4 regions of the Streptomyces sp. NPDC012794 genome follow, and region 3 is predicted to be linked to each of the others. Evidence: riboswitches for the same ligand, from Rfam matches in the RefSeq annotation. Region 3 holds a riboswitch; each other region holds the start of a gene.
The links. A riboswitch is a leader RNA that binds a small molecule or an ion and turns the genes downstream of it on or off. The one in region 3 is predicted to bind cobalamin.
Positions count from the first base shown of each region.

Region 1 (5,347 bases), on a different contig from region 3:
GCCCAGACCGCCTCCGTCCGGGCGGAGCTCTTCGGCTCCCTCGGCGCGACCGGCCACGGGCACGGCACGCCCAAGGCGGTCCTGCTCGGGCTGGAGGGCCACTCCCCCCGCACCGTGGACGTCGAGAGCGCCGACGACGAGGTGGAGCGCATCCGCAAGAGCGGCAAGCTGCGTCTGCTGGGTGCGGAAATAGGCGGTGCCCACGAGATCGACTTCGACGAGCCGAACCAGCTGATCCTGCACCGCCGCCGCTCCCTGCCCTACCACGCGAACGGCATGACCCTCTTCGCGTACGACGCCTCCGGCGCCCCGCTGCTGGAGAAGACCTACTACTCGGTCGGCGGCGGCTTCGTCGTGGACGAGGACGCGGTCGGCGAGGACCGGATCAAGCTCGACGACACGGTGCTGAGGTACCCCTTCCGCTCGGGCGACGAGATGCTGCGCCTGGCCAACGAGACCGGTCTGTCGATTTCCTCCCTGATGCTGGAGAACGAGAAGGCCTGGCGCACGGAGGAGGAGATCCGCGAGGGCCTCCTGGAGATCTGGCGCGTCATGCAGTCCTGCGTCTCGCGCGGCATGTCCCGCGAGGGCATCCTGCCGGGTGGGCTGCGCGTCAAGCGCCGGGCCGCCTCCACGGCGCGCCAGCTGCGCACCGAGGGCGACCCGATGATGCACCGCAGCGAGTGGACGACGATCTACGCGATGGCCGTCAACGAGGAGAACGCGGCGGGCGGGCGCGTGGTGACCGCTCCCACGAACGGCGCGGCGGGCGTGCTGCCGGCGGTCCTGCACTACTACGTGAACTTCGTGCCCGGCGCGGACGAGGACGGCGTGGTCCGCTTCCTGCTCGCCGCGGGCGCGATCGGCATGCTCTTCAAGGAGAACGCCTCGATCTCCGGCGCCGAGGTCGGCTGCCAGGGCGAGGTCGGCTCCGCCTGCTCGATGGCGGCGGGCGCCCTCGCCGAGGTCCTGGGCGGCACCCCCGAGCAGGTCGAGAACGCCGCCGAGATCGGCATGGAGCACAACCTCGGCCTGACCTGCGACCCGGTCGGCGGCCTCGTCCAGATCCCCTGCATCGAGCGCAACGGCATGGCCGCCGTCAAGGCCGTCACCGCGGCGAAGATGGCGATGCGCGGGGACGGCAGCCACAAGGTCTCCCTCGACAAGGTCATCAAGACCATGAAGGAGACGGGCGCCGACATGAAGGTCAAGTACAAGGAGACGGCGCGCGGCGGGCTCGCGGTCAACGTGATCGAGTGCTGAACCGATAAGGATCTCCGGGCGGGGTCCGGACCGGTGTGCGGACCGGGTCGTGGCCGAAAAGAGGCCGTGCGGCCCGGCCCCTCGGGACCTTCGGCCCCGGAGCGCGCCCACGGGCGGCGATAGCGTGCGGGGAGGGGCGCCGGACCACCCCCGCACGACGAGAGGCAGCCGCCGATGGCCATCATCACCGACCACCGACTCCTGCCGCTGCGGCTGGAAGCCGCCCCCCTGAGCGTGCCCCTGACCGGCCGCTTCGTCTACCGCACGGACCGCCCGTACGAGGTGGCCGTCGACCTCCGGGGCGCTGGGGCCCACCTCGCCCGCTGGGTGTTCGCGCGCGAGCTGCTGCTCGACGGGCAGCACGCGCCCACCGGCGAGGGCGACGTACAGGTGTGGCCCCGCTGGAGCGGCTCGGAGCCGCGCGTCCTGCTCGGCTTCAGCAACGGCGAGCTCGGCTGCGTGGTCTCCGCCCGCGCCAGGGACGTGCGCGCGCTGTGCCGGCGGATGACGGAGCTGGTGCCGCGCGGGCAGGAACGGCGCCACTACGACCTGGACGCGCAGCTGAGCGCGCTGCTGGCGTACTGAGGCGCGGCGCGCGGAACCGCGGGCGCCCCGGCGGTGTCCTAGGAGATGACAGGCAGTCCCCGTCTCACGGAACCGGGGAGACATCATGCGTCACCCGCACCGCCGCCGGATCGTGGCCCTGGCCACGGGCGCCCTGCTCACCGCCGGGCTCGCGCTCTCCACGTCGCCGGCCTCCGCCGCCACCACGTCCACCCGCACCCAGACCCCGCTCGTCGTCAACGCGCGCTGGGGCGGGCACTGCACGTTCGACCGGATCGTGATCGACCTCCAGGGGTACGTCCCCCCGGTCACCGTCACCCCCGTGTCCCAGCTGGTCTACGACGGGTCCGGCAAGCCCGTGCCGCTGGCCGGGAAGTACTTCCTGGAGATCCGGCTGCACCCCGCCGCCGCCCACGACGACGCGGGGCAGAACGTCTACCAGGGGCCCAAGCTCCAGAAGATCTACCTCAGCAAGCTCAAGGGCATCGCTCTGACCGGCGACTTCGAGGGGTACGTGACCTTCGGCGCCGCCTTCGACACCCAGCCGTCCTACAGCACCTCCGTCCTGCACTCGCCCGAGCGGTTCGTGCTGGACATCGCGCACCCGAACACCTGCTGACCCGAGCGGGTACGGACGGGGGGCCCGGGACGCGTGACGTCCCGGGCCCGCCGTCGTATCAGGGGGGCGGCCGCCGGTGTCCGGGGGTCCGGGTTGTGACGGTCCGTGCGGACGACTAGGGTCATCGGGCCTTGGTGTTCGGGAAACCGGTGGAAAACCGGTGCGGCCCTCGCCACTGTAATCGGGAAGTCCGGCTCCAATCCTCCCTGACGCCGTCCGGGAGGCGCCCCCAGCGGGCAGGCCACTGGGCCCACGCGGGAGACCGCACGGGCCCGGGAAGGCGGAGCCCGGGCATCATGACCCGTGAGCCAGGAGACCGGCCGAGGCGCGTCGTCCATCCACGAGGTGCTGGAGAGGTCTCCCAACTCATGCATATCGCCGAGGGGTTCCTGCCCCCTTTGCACGCGGCCGCCTGGGGCGCCGCGTCCGCCCCCTTCGTCGTCCACGGGGTCCGGGCCCTGACCCGCGAGGTGAAGGCGAACCCGGAGAGCACGCTGCTGCTCGGGGCGTCCGGTGCGTTCACGTTCGTCCTGTCCGCCCTGAAGATCCCTTCTGTGACGGGAAGTTGCTCGCACCCGACCGGAACGGGGCTCGGAGCCATCCTCTTCCGTCCGCCGGTCATGGCGGTGCTCGGCACGATCACCCTGCTCTTCCAGGCGCTGCTGCTGGCCCACGGCGGGCTCACCACGCTGGGCGCCAACGTGTTCTCGATGGCCGTCGCGGGGCCCTGGGCGGGCTACGGCGTCTACCGGCTGCTGCGCAGGTCCGGCCTGCCGCTGATGGTGGGCGTCTTCTTCGGCGCCTTCTTCGCCGACCTGATCACCTACTGCGTGACCTCCGTCCAGCTGGCGCTGGCCTTCCCCGACCCGGCGAGCGGCTTCCTGGGCTCCCTGGAGAAGTTCGCGGGCATCTTCGCCCTCACCCAGATCCCCCTCGCCGTGAGCGAGGGCCTGCTGACCGTGCTCGTGATGCGGCTGCTGATGCAGTCCAGCGCGGCGGACCTGGTCCGGCTCGGCGTCACGAAGCTGACCGGCGGCAAGCGGACCGAGCAGGGGGCGGCACTCTGATGACCAGGAACACGAAGATCAACACCCTGCTGCTGCTCCTGGTGGCGGCACTGGCCGTGATCCCGCTCGCGCTGGGGCTCGGCGAGGGCAAGGAGGAGCCGTTCGCCGGCGCCGACGCCCAGGCGGAGGCGGCCATCACGGAGCTGAAGCCGGATTACGAGCCCTGGTTCTCCCCGTTGTACGAACCCCCCTCGGGCGAGATCGAGTCGGCGCTGTTCGCGCTCCAGGCGGCGCTCGGCGCGGGCGTCCTCGCCTACTACTTCGGCGTCCGCAAGGGCCGGCGCCAGGGCGCCGCACAGGCCCTCGCCGAGGCCGGGGCGGCCGAGAAGACCCGCACCACCCCGGAGCCGTAGGCGGTGCTGCCGATCGACGTGGCGGCCCACTCCAGCCGCTGGCGGGGCCGCCACCCCCTGGAGAAGGCCCTGCTGGGGTTCGGGCTCACGGTCACCGCCGTGTGCCTGCCGCCCTGGCCCGGCGGGCCGCTGGTCGCCGCCGCGACCCTGGCCGTGCTGCTCGGGCCCGCCGGGGTGCCCGGGCGGCAGCTGTGGCGGGCCTTCCGGGTCCCGCTCGGGTTCTGCGTGACCGGGGCCCTGCCGCTGATGGTCTCGGTGGGCAGCCCCGACGGCTTCCTCGCCCTGGCCCCGGACGGGCCCCGGCACGCGGCCGAGCTGCTGCTGCGCACCTCCGCGGCCTCGCTCGGGGTGCTGCTGTTCGCCTTCACCACACCGGTCTCGGACGTGCTGCCCCGGCTGGTGCGGGCCGGGGTGCCCGCACCCGTGGTGGACGTGGCCCTGGTCATGTACCGGATCGGCTTCCTGCTGCTGGACTCGATGGCCCAGGTGCGCCGCGCCCAGGCGGCCCGGCTCGGGCAGACGAGCCGGGCCGCGGTGTGGCGTTCGCTGGCCGGGCTCGCGGCGACCTCGTTCGTCCGGGCCTTCGACCGTGCCGCCCGGCTCCAGCAGGGGCTGGCGGGGCGCGGCTACGACGGCGCGCTGCGGGTGCTCGTACCCGACGCGGCGCTGTCCCGGCGGTTCCTGGCGGGGTCCGCCGCCCTGCTGGCCGCCCTGGTCGCGGGGACCCTCGTACTGAAGGAGCTGTGGCTGTGACCCCGTTGGTGGAGCTGGTCGGCGCGGGTTACGCGTACGAGGACGGCCCGGCCGTGCTGTCCGGGGTGGACTTCGCCATCGCCGAGGGCCGGGCGCTGGTGCTGCTGGGCCGCAACGGCAGCGGCAAGACCACGCTGATGCGGCTGCTGAGCGGCGGGCTGCGGCCCGGCACGGGGGCGCTGCGCCTCGGCGGCGCGGAGGTGGCGTACGACCGCAAGGGCCTGGTCCGGCTGCGCACCTCGGTGCAGCTGGTGGTGCAGGACCCGGACGACCAGCTCTTCGCCGCCTCCGTCGGGCAGGACGTGTCCTTCGGCCCGATGAACCTGGGACTGCCGGCCGCGGAGGTCCGCGAGCGGGTGGACGCCGCCCTGGCCGCGCTGGACATCACCGCGCTGCGGGACCGCCCGACGCACCTGCTGTCGTACGGGCAGCGCAAGCGCGCGGCGATCGCGGGCGCGGTGGCGATGGCCCCGCGGGTGCTGATCCTGGACGAGCCGACTGCCGGGCTCGACCCGGACGGGCAGGAACGCCTCCTGGACGTCCTCGCGGGGCTGCGCGCGACCGGCACCACGGTGGTCATGGCCACCCACGACGTGGACCTCGCGGTCCGCTGGGCCGACGACGCGGCCGTGCTGACCCCGGCCGGGATCCGTACGGGCCCCGCCGGGGAGCTGCTGTCGGACCCGGAACTGCTGGCGTCGGCGGGCCTGCGCCAGGCCTGGGCGCCG
Region 1 is NZ_JBIBCI010000010.1:202,935-208,281, reverse strand. Features, by position in the region: gene ACFY7H_RS20565 (L-serine ammonia-lyase) at 1-1,263, shown strand, start outside; gene ACFY7H_RS20560 (SsgA family sporulation/cell division regulator) at 1,438-1,848, shown strand; gene ACFY7H_RS20555 (hypothetical protein) at 1,934-2,446, shown strand; cobalamin riboswitch at 2,562-2,786, shown strand; gene ACFY7H_RS20550 (energy-coupling factor ABC transporter permease) at 2,815-3,513, shown strand; gene ACFY7H_RS20545 (energy-coupling factor ABC transporter substrate-binding protein) at 3,513-3,866, shown strand; gene cbiQ (cobalt ECF transporter T component CbiQ) at 3,870-4,619, shown strand; gene ACFY7H_RS20535 (ATP-binding cassette domain-containing protein) at 4,610-5,347, shown strand, end outside.
Region 1: linked by a shared signal. The riboswitch ahead of ACFY7H_RS20550 (energy-coupling factor ABC transporter permease) and the one ahead of ACFY7H_RS21335 (ABC transporter substrate-binding protein) in region 3 are both predicted to bind cobalamin.

Region 2 (5,347 bases), on a different contig from region 3:
GGTAGTCGACCGTCGCCGCCAGTTCGAAGGCGCCCTTGTAGCCGTGGCGGCGCATCGCCTCGATCCACTTGGGGTTCACGACGCGGGCCCGGAAGACGCGGGAGGTCTCCTCGACGAGCGTGCGGGTCTTGACCGTTTCCGGGCGGGTGGAGTCGCCGATGTACGCCTCGGGGGCCGTGCCGCGCAGGGCGCGGACGGTGGCCACCATGCCGCCGTGGTACTGGAAGTAGTCGTCGGAGTCCGCGATGTCGTGCTCGCGGGTGTCGGTGTTCTTCGCGGCCACCGTGATCCGCTTGTACGCCGTCTCCATCTCGGTGCGGGCCGGGCGGCCCTCCAGGCCGCGGCCGTAGGCGTAGCCGCCCCAGACCGTGTAGACCTCCGCCAGGTCGGCGTCCGTACGCCAGTCCCGGGAGTCGATCAGCTGGAGGATGCCGGCCCCGTACGTGCCCGGGCGCGAGCCGAAGATGCGGGTGGTGGCCTTGCGTTCGTCACCGTGGGCGGCGAGGTCGGCCTGGGCGTGGGCCCGGACGAAGTTGTCCGAGGCCGGCTCGTCCAGGGAGGCCGCCAGCCGGACCGCGTCGTCCAGGAGGCCGATGACGTGCGGGAACGCGTCCCGGAAGAAGCCCGAGATGCGCAGCGTCACGTCGATGCGAGGGCGGCCCAGCTCCGCGAGGGGGATCGCCTCGACGCCGGTGACGCGGCGCGAGGCCTCGTCCCAGACGGGGCGGACGCCGAGGAGGGCGAGGGCCTCGGCCACGTCGTCGCCCGCCGTGCGCATCGCGCTCGTGCCCCACAGCGACAGGCCGACCGAGGCCGGCCACTCCTCGTCGTGGTCGGTGCGGTAGCGGGTCAGCAGGGAGTCCGCGAGGGCCTGGCCCGTCTCCCACGCCAGCCGGGACGGGACGGCCTTGGGGTCGACCGAGTAGAAGTTGCGGCCGGTCGGGAGGACGTTGACCAGGCCGCGCAGCGGCGAACCCGACGGGCCCGCCGGGACGAAGCCGCCGTCCAGGGCCCGCACGACGTGGGCGATCTCGTCCGTGGTGCCGGCCAGGCGGGGGACCACCTCGTGCGCGGCGAAGGCGAGGATGTCCGCGACGGCCCGCGGACGGCCCGCCGCGACGGTGGCGACCGCGTCGGGGGACCAGCCGGCGTCTTCCATGGCCTGGACCAGGGTGCGGGCGGTTTCCTCGACCTCGTCCGCCGCCGTGCGGGTGGCCGCCGACTCGTCGAGGCCGAGGGCCTCGCGCAGGCCCGGCAGGGCGGAGGCGCCGCCCCAGATCTGGCGGGCACGGAGGATGGACAGCACCAGGTTGACCCGGGCCGGCCCCGTCGGGGCGCCGCCGAGGACGTGCAGGCCGTCGCGGATCTGGGCGTCCTTGACCTCGCACAGCCAGCCGTCGACGTGCAGCAGGAAGTCGTCGAACCCGTCGTCGTCCGGACGCTCGTCGAGGCCCAGGTCGTGGTCGAGCTTCGCGGCCTGGATCAGCGTCCAGATCTGGGCGCGGATCGCCGGGAGCTTGGACGGGTCCATGGCGCTGATCTGGGCGTACTCGTCCAGGTGCTGCTCCAGGCGCGCGATGTCGCCGTACGATTCCGCGCGGGCCATCGGCGGCACGAGGTGGTCGACCAGGGTGGCGTGCACGCGGCGCTTGGCCTGCGTGCCCTCGCCCGGGTCGTTCACCAGGAACGGGTAGACGAGCGGGAGGTCGCCGAGCGCCGCGTCCGGCGCGCAGGACGCGGAGAGGCCGGCGTTCTTGCCCGGCAGCCACTCCAGGTTGCCGTGCTTGCCCAGGTGGATCATCGCGTCGGCGCCGAAGCCGCCGTCCTCGGCGGCCGCCTGGATCCAGCGGTACGCCGCCAGGTAGTGGTGCGAGGGCGGCAGGTCCGGGTCGTGGTAGATCGCGATCGGGTTCTCGCCGAAGCCGCGCGGCGGCTGGATGAGGATCAGCAGGTTCCCGCGGCGGAGCGCGGCGAGGACGATGTCGCCGTCCGGGTTCGAGGAGCGGTCCACGAACATGTTGCCGGGGGCCTCGCCCCAGTGCTCCTCGACGCTCTCGCGCAGCTCGGCCGGGAGTTCGGCGAACCAGCGCCGGTAGTCGGCCGCCGGGATGCGGACCGGGTTGCGGGCCAGCTGCTCCTCGGTCAGCCAGTCCTGGTCGTGGCCGCCGGCCTCGATCAGGGCCCGGATCAGCTCGTCGCCGTCGCCGGAGACCAGGCCGGGGATCTCGGCCTCGGGGCCGAAGTCGTAGCCGTGGGCGATGAGGGTGCGCAGGAGCTCGACGGCGCTGGCCGGGGTGTCCAGGCCGACCGCGTTGCCGATGCGGGAGTGCTTGGTGGGGTACGCGGACAGGACGAGCGCGATCCGCTTGTCGGCGGGCTCGATGTGGCGCAACCGGGCGTGGCGCACGGCGATGCCGGCGACGCGGGCGGCCCGCTCCGGGTCGGCGACGTACGCGGGCAGGCCGTCCTCGTCGATCTCCTTGAAGGAGAACGGGACGGTGATCAGACGGCCGTCGAACTCGGGGACGGCGACCTGGGTGGCGGCGTCGAGCGGAGACAGGCCCTCGTCGTTCTCCTCCCAGTTGCCGCGCGAACCGGTCAGACACAGCGCCTGGAGGATCGGCACGCCGAGCCCGGCCAGCGCCCCCGCGTCCCAGGACTCGTCGTCCCCGCCGGCGGAGGCGGTGGCGGGGCGGGTGCCGCCGGCGGCGAGCACGGTGGTGATGATCGCGTCCGCCGGCTCCAGCGCCTGGAGCAGCTCCGGCTCGGGGGAGCGCAGGGAGGAGACGTAGAGGGGAACGGGCTGCCCGCCCTTGGCCTCGATGGCGTCGCAGAGGGCGTGCACGAAGGCGGTGTTGCCGCTCATCTGGTGGGCGCGGTAGTACAGCACCGCGACCCGGGGCCCGGTGGCCGTGCCGGCGGGCCGGTCCAGGGGACCCCAGGTGGGGGAGGCGGCGGCGGGCTCGAAGCCGTGGCCGGTGAGCAGCACGGTGTCGGAGAGGAAGCGCGCCAGCTGGCCGAGGTTGGCCGGGCCGCCGTGCGCGAGGTAGCGGTGCGCCTCGGCGGCGATGCCGATCGGGACCGTGGAGGCCTCCATCAGCTGGGCGTCGGGGGCCTGTTCGCCGGTCAGCACGACCACCGGGCGGGTCTGGCCGGGGGCGAGGAGCACGTCCAGGCCCTCCTGCCAGGCGCGCAGGCCGCCGAGGAGGCGTACGACGACCAGCCCGACGCCGTCGAGCAGTCCGGGGAGATCGTCGAGGGGAAGGCGGGAGGGGTTCGCGAACCGGTACGGCACGGGGCCGCCGGCGACGTTCGCGGCGCGGGCGCTGAGCAGATCGGTGTCGGACGTCGACAGCAGCAGGATCATGCGGCGGCAGGCCTTCCTCGGGGTTTCCGCGCCCCGGGCAGTGAGGACAGCGGGAGTTCCTGACTCACCCGGCCGATCGCTCCGCGGGGTTCACAGTGGCGGGACCGCGCCGGAATCGCACCGGGCTTCCTCCCATGTCGCCGTCCTCGGCGATGACGGGCCGAGCGGCCCGTCGGAAGGTCATCTTAGGCGGCCTTTCCCCTGGCCGGGAGTGGGGGTGGGATCGGGGCCGCCCCGTCGCCGCGGCCCCGCCCCGGACCCCGCGCCCCGCACGCGGGCGGCGCCGCCTCCCGGCCCGGCGCGGCGGGAGGCGGCCCGGGCCGGGGTGGCGACGGACACAGGCCGGGGCCGCGCAATCGTGGGTATGCTCGCGGCCATGCCCCAGCCCCCCTCCGCCGCGTCACGGGACGAACCCGTCATACGCGACCGCGGCGACGCCTGCCCCGGCGCGCTGCGGCTGCACGCCGCCGACGACGGCTACCTGGCGCGCGTCCGGATCCCCGGGGGACTGCTCACCACCGCCCAGGCGTTCGTGCTCGGGGCCGCCGCCGACCGGTTCGGCGACGGGCACCTGGAGCTCACCTCGCGCGGCAACGTCCAGCTGCGCGGCCTCTCCGACGGCTGCGGCACCCGGCTCGCCCGGCTGCTGGACGGTGCCGGGCTGCTGCCCGCGCCGAGCCACGAGCGGGTGCGCAACATCGTGGCCTCCCCGATGGGCGGCCCCCGCGTCGCGTACCGGGTCCGGGAACTGGACCGGCTGCTCTGCGCGAGCACCCGGGCGACGGCCCTGTCCGGGCGGTTCCTCTTCGCCGTTGACGACGGGCGCGGGGACGTCGCCGCCCTCGACCCCGATGTCACGGTGCTGGGGGGCGGCGGTGACGGGGAGGGCGGGGACGGTGGCGACCGTGACGGGGGCAGTGGCGACGGCGGGCGCCGGGTGCTGGTCCGGCTCGGAGCCGCCGCCGACGCCGTCCGCGTGGCCCCGGCCGACGCGCCCCGGGCGGCGCTGCTGGCCGCCGAGTACTTCCTCGACGCCGCCGACGCCGCCGGCACCCGGGCCTGGCGGGTCGCCGAGCTGCCTGACGGACACGACCTGGACGGCGGGGAGTTCGCCGCGCGACTGGCCGCCGCCGGGATCGACGCGGCCCGCGTCCCCGAGGTGGCGTGGCCCTGCGCGGAACCGCCCCGGCCGCGGGGGGCCGGGGGCGCGCTGTGCGTCCTGCCCCCGCTCGGCCGGCTGAGCTCCGCCCAGTGGCGGACCCTGGCCGAGGTCGCCGAAGCCGGCGGCCGGGAGCTGCGCGTCACCCCGTGGCGCAGTGTCGTCCTGCCGGACACCGGGACCCCCGTCCCCGCCGGCGGCTGCGCACGGCTCGAGGCGGCCGGCCTGGTGGTCCGCCCCGACAGCCCCTGGCAGTCCGTCACCGCCTGTACCGGCAAGCCCGGATGCGCCAAGTCCCTGGCGGACGTACGCGCCGACGCGCGTGCCGTCGTAAAGGAAGTCGTCAAGGAAACGGAAACGGCGCCCGCGCTGCCCGTGCACTGGTCCGGCTGCGCCCGCCGGTGCGGCCACCCCCGCGGCACCGCCTGGGTGGACCTGGTCGCCACCCCCGACGGCTACGCGCTCGACGGGCGGCCCACCCCGTACGCACACCTGGCGGCCGCCCTCACGGCCGCACGCACCACCACAACACCCGCATCGCAGTGAAGAAATGAGCGAGTACACCGTGTTTGAGTACGAGAAGGACGGCGCCGCGATCTACCGCCAGTCCTTTGCCACGATCCGCGCCGAGGCGGACCTCTCCGGGCTGCCCGCCTCCGTCGCCCAGGTCGCGGTGCGCATGATTCACGCCTGCGGCATGACCGACCTCCCCCAGGACCTCGGCTACACCGCCGACGTCGTCCTGCGCGCCCGCGCCGCGCTGCACGCCGGCGCGCCGGTCCTGTGCGACGTACAGATGGTCGCCAGCGGCGTCACCCGCA
Region 2 is NZ_JBIBCI010000029.1:24,501-29,847, forward strand. Features, by position in the region: gene cobN (cobaltochelatase subunit CobN) at 1-3,367, opposite strand, end outside; cobalamin riboswitch at 3,400-3,557, opposite strand; gene ACFY7H_RS31790 (cobalamin biosynthesis protein CobG) at 3,732-5,072, shown strand; gene ACFY7H_RS31795 (precorrin-8X methylmutase) at 5,077-5,347, shown strand, end outside.
Region 2: linked by a shared signal. The riboswitch ahead of cobN (cobaltochelatase subunit CobN) and the one ahead of ACFY7H_RS21335 (ABC transporter substrate-binding protein) in region 3 are both predicted to bind cobalamin.

Region 3 (5,347 bases):
TAGCGGATGTCGAGGTGGTTCGTCGGCTCGTCCAGGGCGAGCAGGCCCGGTTCCTGGACGAGGGCGCGGGCGACGAGCGAGCGCTGGCGCTCACCGCCGGAGAGCTCCTCGAAGCGGCGCTCCGCGCAGGCGGCGGCGCCGACCCTGTCCAGGGCCTCGGCCACGCGCCGCCGGTCCTCCGGGCCGTCCTGCTCCCAGAACCGTTTGTGCGGGCTGCGGCCCATGGCGACGACCTCGCGGACCGTCAGCCCGAAGGTGCCGGTGGCGTCCTGCGGGACCACCGCCACCCGCCGGGCGCGCTCCTTGACGCCGAGCGCCGCGGCATCGGCCCCGTCGAGCAGCACCCGGCCGGCGGTGGGCCGCAGGGCGCCGTAGACGCAGCGCAGCAGGGTGGTCTTGCCGCTGCCGTTCGGCCCGACCACGCCGACCGTCTCACCGGGGCGGGCGGTGAGGTCGACTCCGTGCAGCAGGGTGTGCCCGTCCACCTCGTAACGAAGGGCCTCGACGGCGAGTTCCGCCGGTCCGCCGTTCATCCGGCCACCGCCTCGGACCGGCCCGTCCGGCGCAGCATCCACAGGAAGAACGGGCCGCCCAGCAGTGCGGTGACCACCCCGACCGGGATCTCCTCGGGAGCCGCCGCCGTACGGGCGACCAGGTCGGCCAGGACCAGGAAGACCGCGCCGGCCAGCGCGGCGACCGGGAGCAGGGCCCGGTGGCCGGCGCCGACCGCCATCCGGGCGGCGTGGGGGACCATCAGCCCGACGAAGCCGATCGCCCCGCTGTAGGCGACGAGCACCCCGATGACGAGGGAGGAGACCACGAACACGGCGGCGCGGAAGCGTCCGGTGTCCAGGCCGAGCGTGCGGGCTCCCTCCTCCCCCGCGAGCAGCAGGTCCAGCGGCCGGGCCAGCGCGAGCAGCAGGCCGGTGCCGGCGAGCAGCGCGGCGGCCGGCAGTGCCAGTTCCTCCCAGCGGGCCCCTCCGAGGCCGCCCAGGGACCAGAACAGGGCGGTGCGGATCTGGTCGGGGTGCGCGGACAGCACGAGGACCAGGCTGGTCAGCGCGGACAGGACGTACTGCACGGCGACCCCGGCCAGGATCAGCCGCCCGGTGCTCATGGTGCCGCCGCGCCGGGCCATGGCGTAGACGGCGACGAGCGCCACCGTCGAGCCCGCGAACGCGGCGGCCGGCAGCCCGAGCCCGCCCGCGAGTCCGGCGGCGCCCGCGCCGGACACGATGACCAGCACCGCTCCCGCCGAGGCTCCGGAGGAGGCCCCGAGGAGGAACGGATCGGCGAGCGGGTTGCGTACGAGGGCCTGGAGCACGGCGCCGGAGACCGCGAGCCCGGCCCCGACGACGGCCCCGAGCAGCACGCGCGGCATCCGCACGTCCCACACGATGGAGGGGAAGGCGCCGGGCATCCCGGGGCCGCGGAGGACGATGCCGACGACCTCACCGGGGGCGATCCGTACGGGTCCCAGGGCGAGCCCCGCCACGGCCGCCGCGGCGAGCGCGGCGGCGAGGAGCACCAGGACACCGACGGTACGGCGCCCCCTCACGCCCCGGCTCACGCGGCGTCGGGGTGCAGCTGGCGGCCCAGGGACTCGACGGCGTCGGCGACGCGGACCCCGAGCACGGCCGAGGAGAGCGGCAGCACGACGAACCGGCGGTCCCTGACGGCGGGAACCCGCGCGAGCGCCGGATCGTTCAGCAGGCGCTGCTTCTTGGCCTCCACGGTGGTGCCGCCGTAGTCGTAGATGAGGATGACCTCGGGACCGCGCTCGATGACCTTCTCCCACGGCACGTCGCCGAAGGTGTCCTTGAGGTCGGCGAACACGTTCGTCCCCCCGGCCAGGGAGACGATCTCGTTGCCTATGCCGTTGCCGCCGGACGTGAAGGCGGAGGCCTCCCCGGAGTCGTAGACGAAGACGGACGGCCGGGGCCTGTCCTTCACGCGGGCGGTGACGGCGTCGACGCGGCGCTGCTCGTCCTGGACGAGGGCCGCGCCGCGCTCGGGCACGCCGAAGGTCCGGGCGACTTCGGTGATTTCGGTCTTCAGCTGTTCGAGCCCGACCGGGCCCTGGGTGCAGTACTCCACGCTCAGCCGCGAGTTGATGCCGGCCTTGGCCAGCCCTTCGCGGTCCCGGCCCTGCCCCTTGTCGAAGGCGCTGGCGTAACCGCCGTACACGAAGTCGGGGTTGGCCCCGAGGAGCACCTCCTTCGAGGGGTACTCCTCGGCCAGCACCTTGATCTTGTCGTAGGCGGGCCGGTAGGCGGGCAGCACGGAGTCGTCGAGATACGCGGTGCCGGCCATCCGGTCCTGGAGTCCGAGGGCCAGCATGATCTCGGTGGCGTGCTGGTTCATGGTGACGGCGCGTTCGGGCGGCGCCTGATAGGTGGTGCTGACGCCGCAGTTGGTCACGGCGTACGGGAACCCGGGCGCGGCGTGCGCACCGGGCCCGGGCCGCTCCGCCCCGGGCGGACCGCCGCAGGCGGCGAGCGGCACGACGAGAGCGAGCGGCAGGAAGGAGCGCACGGCGGCGCGGACACGCGACATGATGAGGCCTCTCCGGGGGATCCTCGTCCCCGGTCGAAGTGAAGAGGCGGTGCGTCAGTGTCTGACTCCCGGCCGTCGCGCGGACGCGGCGGCCGGTCACAGTGGCGGGACCGCACCGGATTCACACCGGTTTCCTGTCCTGCACCGCCGGGACAACCGTGCCAAGTCTGCCAGACGCGGTGTTCGCCCCCCCCGGAAGGGGCCACGGATCCTGACGCTCCGGCGGAGGCCGAACACCGCCGGCCGCATCACCCACCTGTCCGGCAACACGCCCAGGACGCCACGGGCGTCGTCGGAACCGGGCGGCACGCGCCCGGCCCTGGTCACGGCTCCGGCGCGCCCGGTTGCCGAAGTCCCGCCACCGTGCGGGACTTGCACACGTCACAGACCGGTCACAGCCACCCCACAGCCACCCGTTCCCGGCGAACATGGCGCGATGCGCACACGCCACACGATCACCCTGCTCACCGCCGCCACCGCCCTGGCCCTCGCCGGCTGTAATCCCCCGGCCGCCAGTACCGCCGGCAAGCCCGCGGCAGCCGACACGCCCGCTGCGCCGGGCACCCCCTCGTCCGCCGCCCCCACACCAGCACCGGTGAAGGCGGGCCGGCTCCCCAGTTTCGTCGGCAAGGGTCTTCAAACCGCCCAGGACGAGGCGCAGGCCGCGGGGTTCTACGTGCTCAAGTCCCACGACGCGCTCGGCCGCGACCGGCTTCAGACCCTCGACCGCAACTGGAAGGTCTGCTCCCAGACCCCGGCCGGCGGCAGCACCGTCGACACCGGCACCACCATCGATTTCGGCGCCGTCAAGCTCGAAGAGTCCTGCCCCGCTGTGGACGCGCCCGCTCCCAAGCCCGTCGGGAACACCATGGGGAACTTCGCCGGACAGGGCATGAAGGCCGTCCGCGCCGCCCTGCCGGCCAACGCGTCGATCACCGTGAAGGACGCGGTGCAGAGCCGCATGGTCCTTCAGGAGTCCAACTGGAAGGTCTGCTCCCAGGACCCGAAGGCAGGGACCGCGCTGAACGGCCAGCCCGTCACCTTCACCGTCGCCAAGACCGACGAGACCTGCCCCTGACCGCCCGGCGCCCCGCGGACGCGGAAACAAGAACGGACCCCGGGAGTGATCTCCCGGGGTCCGGCTCGGCAGGGGTAGCAGGATTCGAACCTACGACATCTGGTTTTGGAGACCAGCGCTCTGACCAGCTGAGCTATACCCCTCCAGTGGCGCCAAGCCTGCCATGAAGCGGGCGGGAGATCCAATCCATATTCCGTGTCGCCGGTGGCGGGAGCGGGGCCGGCGGAGGATCGTGGGCGGGGAGGGGGCGGGTACGCGGAGTGGAGGAGGAGTCGTGCGCCACCGTGCGGGGCGGCTGCTGGGGCCCCTCCTCGCGCTCCTGCTGGTCGGCGCCGGGCCCGACGGGTCCGGGGAGACCGTCCCCCTCGACGGGAGCCGGCCCGGGGAGCGGCTCGACGTCACGCTGACCCGGGTCGTCGACCCCGCGGGCCGTGTGGACGCCGACCGGCTGGTCGCCGTCGAGCTGCGCCTGGAGAACACCGGGACGGTGCCGTACGAGGACTCCCCCGCGCCGGCCGCGCACCTCCTCGACGCCGAAGGGCAGCGGTTCACGGGCTCCAGCACCGCGACCGGCGCCGGGCCGAGCCTTCCCGGCACCCTCACCCTGCCTCCCGGTGGTTCGGCCTCGGGGTTCGTCACCTTCCGGCTCCCCGAGGACGCCCGCCTCGCCGCGGTGCAGTTCGCGCTGGACGCGGGGCTGGGCGACGACGTGGGCCACTGGAGCCTGCCCTGAGCCTCGGGGCCCCGCCGCCGCGAACGGGCCGGAACCGGCCGGAAGTTACCGCGACGCGTGTAGTGACTTAGCAGGCGTTCGCCAGTAGAACTTGTTCCCACTCCATCGAGAGTGAGGAACGTCACATGAGTGACAAAAGCCTGAACAGCAAGGTGTCCAGGGGTGTTTCCCGCCGCGGATTCATCGCTGGAACTGGTTCTATTCTCGGAGCGGCCGCCCTCGCGGTCAACACACCCCCCGCCCATGCCGAACCGGCCATGGCGGCCGCGCACGCCCCCACTCCCCTCGCATCCGGGGCGCACGTCCCGGTCCTCGTGATCGGCACCGGCTACGGCGGCTCCGTCGCCGCGCTGCGGCTCGCCCAGGCCGGCGTCCCCGTACACATGGCCGAGATGGGCATGGCCTGGGACACCCCCGGCAGCGACGGCAAGATCTTCGCCAACACCACCAGGCCCGACTACCGTTCGTACTGGCTGCGCACCAGGACCAAGGCACCGCTGAGCAATTTCCTCGGCTTCCCCATCGACAAGGACGTCCCCCGGTACACGGGCATCCTCGATGCCGAGGAGATGGGCGGGATCACCGTCTACCAGGGCCGTGGCGTCGGCGGCGGCTCGCTGGTCAACGGCGGTATGGCCGTGACCCCCAGGCGGCAGAACTTCGCCGCCGTCCTCCCCTCGGTGGACGCCGAGGAGATGTACCGCACCTACTATCCGCGGGCCAACGCCGGGCTCGGAGTGGGACTCGTCGACCCGGACTGGTTCGAGACGGTCGCCTGCTACCAGTACGCCCGCGTCGGCCGCAAGCACGCCCAGCGCTCCGGCTTCCCCTTCGTCTTCGTCCCCGACGTCTACGACTGGGCCTACATGGAGCAGGAGGCGGCCGGCACCGTTCCCAAGTCCGCCCTCGACGGGGAGATCCTCTACGGCAACAACGCGGGCAAGAAGTCCCTCCAGCAGACCTACCTGGCCGCCGCCAGG
Region 3 is NZ_JBIBCI010000011.1:68,818-74,164, reverse strand. Features, by position in the region: gene ACFY7H_RS21345 (ABC transporter ATP-binding protein) at 1-533, opposite strand, end outside; gene ACFY7H_RS21340 (FecCD family ABC transporter permease) at 530-1,558, opposite strand; gene ACFY7H_RS21335 (ABC transporter substrate-binding protein) at 1,567-2,556, opposite strand; cobalamin riboswitch at 2,591-2,729, opposite strand; gene ACFY7H_RS21330 (PASTA domain-containing protein) at 2,993-3,634, shown strand; tRNA gene ACFY7H_RS21325 (tRNA-Trp) at 3,704-3,777, opposite strand; gene ACFY7H_RS21320 (DUF4352 domain-containing protein) at 3,909-4,367, shown strand; gene ACFY7H_RS21315 (GMC oxidoreductase) at 4,493-5,347, shown strand, end outside.

Region 4 (5,347 bases), on a different contig from region 3:
CACTTGAAGCAGAACTGCGCCTTCTCACGGATGGAGGGGATGTTCTCCACCGCGTCGAAGGCCGCCGCGCGGTCGTCGGGGTCGGGCAGGTAGGTGTCGAGCAGCGTCAGGTAGAACTGGACGTGCACGGCCTCCTCGAACAGCTGGCGCGACAGGTACAGGCGCGCCTCCGGGGAGTTGATGTGCTTGTACAGCGTCAGCACCAGGTTGTTCGCGACGATCGAGTCGCCCGTCGCGAAGAACGCCACCAGACGGCCGATCATGTGCTGCTCGGACGGCGTCAGCTTCGCGAGGTCCGCGACGTCGGAGTGGAGGTCGACCTCCTCCACCGTCCAGGTGTTCTTGATCGCGTCGCGGTAGCGCTCGTAGAAGTCCGGGTAGCGCATCGGACGCAGGGTCAGCTCGAAGCCCGGGTCGAGAAGGTTCTTCTGGTCGTTGGAGCTCATTACTGGCAGGCCTCGCAGGACTCGGGGTTCTCAAGGGAGCAGGCCAGCGCCTCGGCGTCGAGGGCCTGCGGGAGGGGCGTGGCGGCGGCGGCCGGGACGGCGGCGGCGCCGGACGCGGCGCGGGCGATCTTCGTCGCCGGGCGGGAGCGCAGGTAGTACGTGGTCTTCAGGCCCTGCTTCCAGGCGTACGCGTACATCGAGCTGAGCTTGCCGATGGTGGGCGTCTCCAGGAACAGGTTGAGCGACTGGCTCTGGTCCAGGTACGGGGTACGGGCCGCCGCCATGTCGATCAGGCCGCGCTGCGGGATCTCCCACGCCGTGCGGTACAGCTCGCGGATCTCCGCCGGGATCCAGCCGAAGCCCTGGACGGAACCGGAGGAGTCGCGCAGCGCCTCGCGGGTCTGCGCGTCCCACACCCCGAGCTCCTTGAGGTCCTCCACCAGGTAGGCATTGACCTGGAGGAACTCACCGCTGAGGGTCTCGCGCTTGAAGAGGTTGGAGACCTGCGGCTCGATGCACTCGTACACGCCCGCGATCGAGGCGATGGTGGCCGTCGGGGCGATGGCGAGGAGCAGCGAGTTGCGCATGCCGGTCTTCGCGATCCGGGCGCGCAGGGCGTCCCAGCGCTCGGGCCAGGTGGGCTCGACGTCGTAGTGGTCGGGGTGCAGGACGCCCTGGGCGGTACGGGTCTCGGCCCAGGCCGGGAGCGGGCCGCTGCGCTCGGCGAGGTCGCAGGAGGCCTCGTACGCGGCCAGCATGATCCGCTCGGAGATCCGCGTGGAGAGGGCCTTCGCCTCGGCGGAGTCGAAGGGCAGGCGCAGCTTGAAGAAGACGTCCTGGAGGCCCATGGCGCCCAGGCCCACCGGACGCCACCTGGCGTTGGACCGGCCGGCCTGCTCGGTCGGGTAGAAGTTGATGTCGACGACGCGGTCGAGGAAGGTCACGGCCGTGCGGACGGTCTCGTCCAGGCGCTCCCAGTCCATCCGGCCGTCGGCGACGAACGCACCGAGGTTGACCGAGCCGAGGTTGCAGACGGCGGTCTCGCCGTCGTTGGTGACCTCGATGATCTCGGTGCAGAGGTTGGAGGAGTGGACGACGGTGCCGGGCAGCGCGGTCTGGTTCGCGGTCCGGTTCGAGGCGTCCTTGAAGGTCATCCAGCCCTGGCCGGTCTGCGCGAGCGTGCGCATCATGCGGCCGTACAGGTCGCGGGCCGGCATGGTCTTCTTCGCGAGGCCCGCCGCCTCCGCCTTGAGGTAGGCGGCGTCGAACTCGTCGCCGTACAGGTCCACCAGCTCGGGGACGTCGGCCGGGGAGAACAGCGACCAGTCGGCGTCGGCGTTCACGCGGCGCATGAACTCGTCCGGGATCCAGTGCGCGAGGTTGAGGTTGTGCGTGCGGCGCTGGTCCTCGCCGGTGTTGTCGCGCAGTTCCAGGAACTCCTCGATGTCCGCGTGCCAGGTCTCCAGGTAGACGGCCGCGGCGCCCTTGCGGCGCCCGCCCTGGTTCACGGCGGCGACGGAGGCGTCGAGGGTCTTCAGGAACGGCACGATGCCGTTGGAGTGGCCGTTGGTGCCGCGGATCAGCGAACCGCGGGCGCGGATGCGGGAGTACGAGAGGCCGATGCCGCCGGCGTGCTTGGAGAGGCGGGCCACCTGGTGGTAGCGGTCGTAGATCGAGTCCAGCTCGTCCAGCGGGGAGTCCAGCAGGTAGCAGGAGGACATCTGCGGGTGTCGGGTGCCGGAGTTGAAGAGCGTGGGGGAGGACGGCAGGTAGTCGAGGCGGCTCATCAGCCGGTAGAGCGAGGCCACTTCCTCGACGGCCTGGACGCTCTCGTCCTCGGCGAGACCGCAGGCCACGCGCAGCATGAAGTACTGCGGGGTCTCGATCACCTGGCGGGTGTGCGGGTGCCGCAGCAGGTAGCGGCTGTGCAGGGTGCGCAGGCCGAAGAAGCCGAAGCGGTCGTCCGCACCGTCGGCGAGCGCGTGCTCGACCAGCGCGTTCAGCCGGCCGGCGTGGGCGGCGACGAAATCGGCGGTCCGGTCGGCGATCAGGCCCTCGCGGTGGCCGACGGCGACGGACTCGGCGAAGGAGGTGGCGCCCTGGCCGGCGGCCTCGTCGGCCACGGCCAGCGTCAGCAGGCGGGCGGCGAGGCGGGAGTAGGCCGGGTCCTCGGAGATCAGGCCCGCCGCGGCCTCGGTGGCCAGCCCGCGCAGCTCGGCCTCGTCGGCCGCGGAGCTGCGTCCGCGCAGCGCGGCGGCGGCGACCCGGCCCGGGTCGGTGTCGGGGAGGTCGGCGGTCAGCTCGGTGAGAGTACGCAGCAGCGCGGCCCCCGGGCCTTCGGTGGTGTCGCCAGAAACGGACTCGGCGCGCGGTGCGGAAGGCGCGATGGTCACGGCGGGAGCTCTCCCTCGCTCGGCCCGGTCGTCGGCGGATCGGGGCAGGGGGAGGCGCGTGCGGGCGCGACGGAATCGCGTACTCACCGCATGGCGTCCACCGGCCCAACCGCGAAGCCCGGACGTGTCGGCACCCGGTTCGGTCGACCCGGGCGCACTGTCGGCAGGTCCTCGGACTTGTCATACCGTTGCGGGACAGTTCCGGATTCACACCGGATTCCCCTGCGGCGACAGCGAGGATGAGCATACATGTGGGGGGCCACCGATGCGCGACCCCCCACATGTTGTGTCGGTGCGGCTACAGCTCCAGACGGTAGGTCAGCAGCGTCAGGGCCGGGAACGGCGACCAGTCGAGCTCCGGAGTGCGGACGAAACCCATGCGCTCGTAGATCCGCCGGGCGCCCGGCATGGCCGGCTGCGTGGACAGCACCAGAGCCGTGAGCCCCAGGGCCCGGGCCCGCTCGGCGCAGGCCCGTACGAGGGCCTCCCCGACCCCCTGCCAGCGCGCCTCGGGAGCCACCGCGAGCATCCGGAACTCCGCCTCCTGCGGGCCGGCCACGTCCGCGAGCCGGCTCCCGGGTGCGGCGAACGTCACGCCGCCGAGCAGCCGGCCGTCCCGCACGGCGACCAGCACCTCGCCTTCGCCGGCCCGCCCGGCCACGTCGCGCAGCGCGTTCAGGTAGGTGTCGTCCTCGTTCAGGTCGAGCAGTCCGTCCCCGGTGTAGGCCGCGCCGGTGATCTCGCCCAGCCGCTCGTACTCGTCCGCCCTCGCGGTTCTGATGTCGAAGTCCATGCCCCCGAGTGTGCGCCACGCCTGCCGGCTGCCCGGCGCCGTCGTCGCGGGAGGTGCGCCGGACGCGCCGAAGGGCCCCGCCGTCCCGGTGCGGGACGGCGGGGCCCTTTCGCGGGCACGAGTGCCCTCAGCAGCAGCGGAAGCCCTCCCGGGGGTCCGCCTCGCGGGCGTCGGTACGGGCCCGCTCGAAGGCGCGCCGGGTCATGACCTCGGCGTCCGGGTCGTGCGTGCGGGCGTGCGCGACGTAGCGGTCGTACGCGGCCTCGCCGGAGAACTCCCGTACGAAGAACCGGGCCTTCGCCAGCGCCCCGCGCACCCGGCTCACGCGACCGGTTCCTTGGCCGGGCTGCCGCGCCCGTCGAGGCCGGCGGCCGCGAGCTCGGCCTTCTCCTCGGCCGTGGCGATGAGCCCGGCCGGGGCGATGATCTTCGACTCGGTCCACGGCACCTCGGAGAGGCGGACGGACTCGGGGTGGGCGATGGCCTTGAGGCAGGTCCGGGCCGCGTCCGCCAGCACGATGATGATCAGGACCGCGAACAGCGCCGACAGGACCCCGTCGACCGTCGCGTTGGTGACCACGGTGTGCATGTCGTCCATGTTCTTGGCGGGCGGGAGCACCTTCCCGGCGTCGATGCCGGTCTGGTACTTGTCGCGCTGCGCGAAGAAGCCGACCTTCACGTCGTCGGAGAAGACCTTCTGGTAGCTCGCCGTGAGCGTGACGGCCACGTCCCAGGCCAGCGGAACGGCCGTGACCCAGGCCCACTTGAGCCGCCCGGACTTGACCAGCAGCGTGGTGCAGACGGCCAGCGCGACCGCCGCGAGCAGCTGGTTCGCGATGCCGAACAGCGGGAAGAGCTGGTTGATGCCGCCCAGCGGGTCCTTCACGCCGACCCACAGGAAGTAGCCCCAGCCGCCGACCACGACGGCGCTCGCGAGCCACACGCCCGGCTTCCAGCTGACGTTCCGGAAGGACTTGTGGACGTTGCCGAGGGTGTCCTGGAGCATGAACCGGCCGACGCGGGTGCCCGCGTCGACGGTGGTCAGGATGAAAAGGGCCTCGAACATGATGGCGAAGTGGTACCAGAAGGCCTTCATCGCGGTGCCGCCGACCACCGCCGAGAAGATCTCCGACATGCCGAGCGCGAAGGTCGGCGCACCGCCCGTACGGGACAGCAGGCTGGCCTCCTCCACGTCCTTCGCGGCCTGCGCGAGGGCCTCCGGGCTGATGGCGAAGCCGAGGCCGGTCACCGCCTCCGAGGCGCTCTGGACGGTGGTGCCGACCACGCCGCCGGGGGAGTTGACCGCGAAGAACAGGCCGGGCTCGATGATGCACGCCGCGATCACCGCCATGACGGCGACGAAGGACTCGGTGAGCATGGCGCCGTAGCCGATGATCCGGACCTGGGTCTCCTTCTGGATCATCTTCGGGGTGGTGCCCGAGGCGACCAGCGAGTGGAATCCGGACAGGGCCCCGCAGGCGATGGTGATGAAGACGAAGGGGAACATCGCCCCGGCGAAGACCGGGCCGTCGCCGCGCGAGGCGAACTCGGTGACCGAGGGCATCTTCAGCGTCGGCATCGCGAGGACCACGCCGATCGCCATCAGCGCGATGGTGCCGACCTTCATGAAGGTGGACAGGTAGTCGCGGGGCGCGAGCAGCAGCCACACCGGCAGCACCGAGGCGACGAAGCCGTACACGACCATCCAGATGACCA
Region 4 is NZ_JBIBCI010000003.1:16,772-22,118, reverse strand. Features, by position in the region: gene ACFY7H_RS06135 (ribonucleotide-diphosphate reductase subunit beta) at 1-446, opposite strand, end outside; gene ACFY7H_RS06130 (ribonucleoside-diphosphate reductase subunit alpha) at 446-2,839, opposite strand; cobalamin riboswitch at 2,984-3,121, opposite strand; gene ACFY7H_RS06125 (GNAT family N-acetyltransferase) at 3,138-3,632, opposite strand; gene ACFY7H_RS06120 (YbdD/YjiX family protein) at 3,760-3,957, opposite strand; gene ACFY7H_RS06115 (carbon starvation CstA family protein) at 3,954-5,347, opposite strand, start outside.
Region 4: linked by a shared signal. The riboswitch ahead of ACFY7H_RS06130 (ribonucleoside-diphosphate reductase subunit alpha) and the one ahead of ACFY7H_RS21335 (ABC transporter substrate-binding protein) in region 3 are both predicted to bind cobalamin.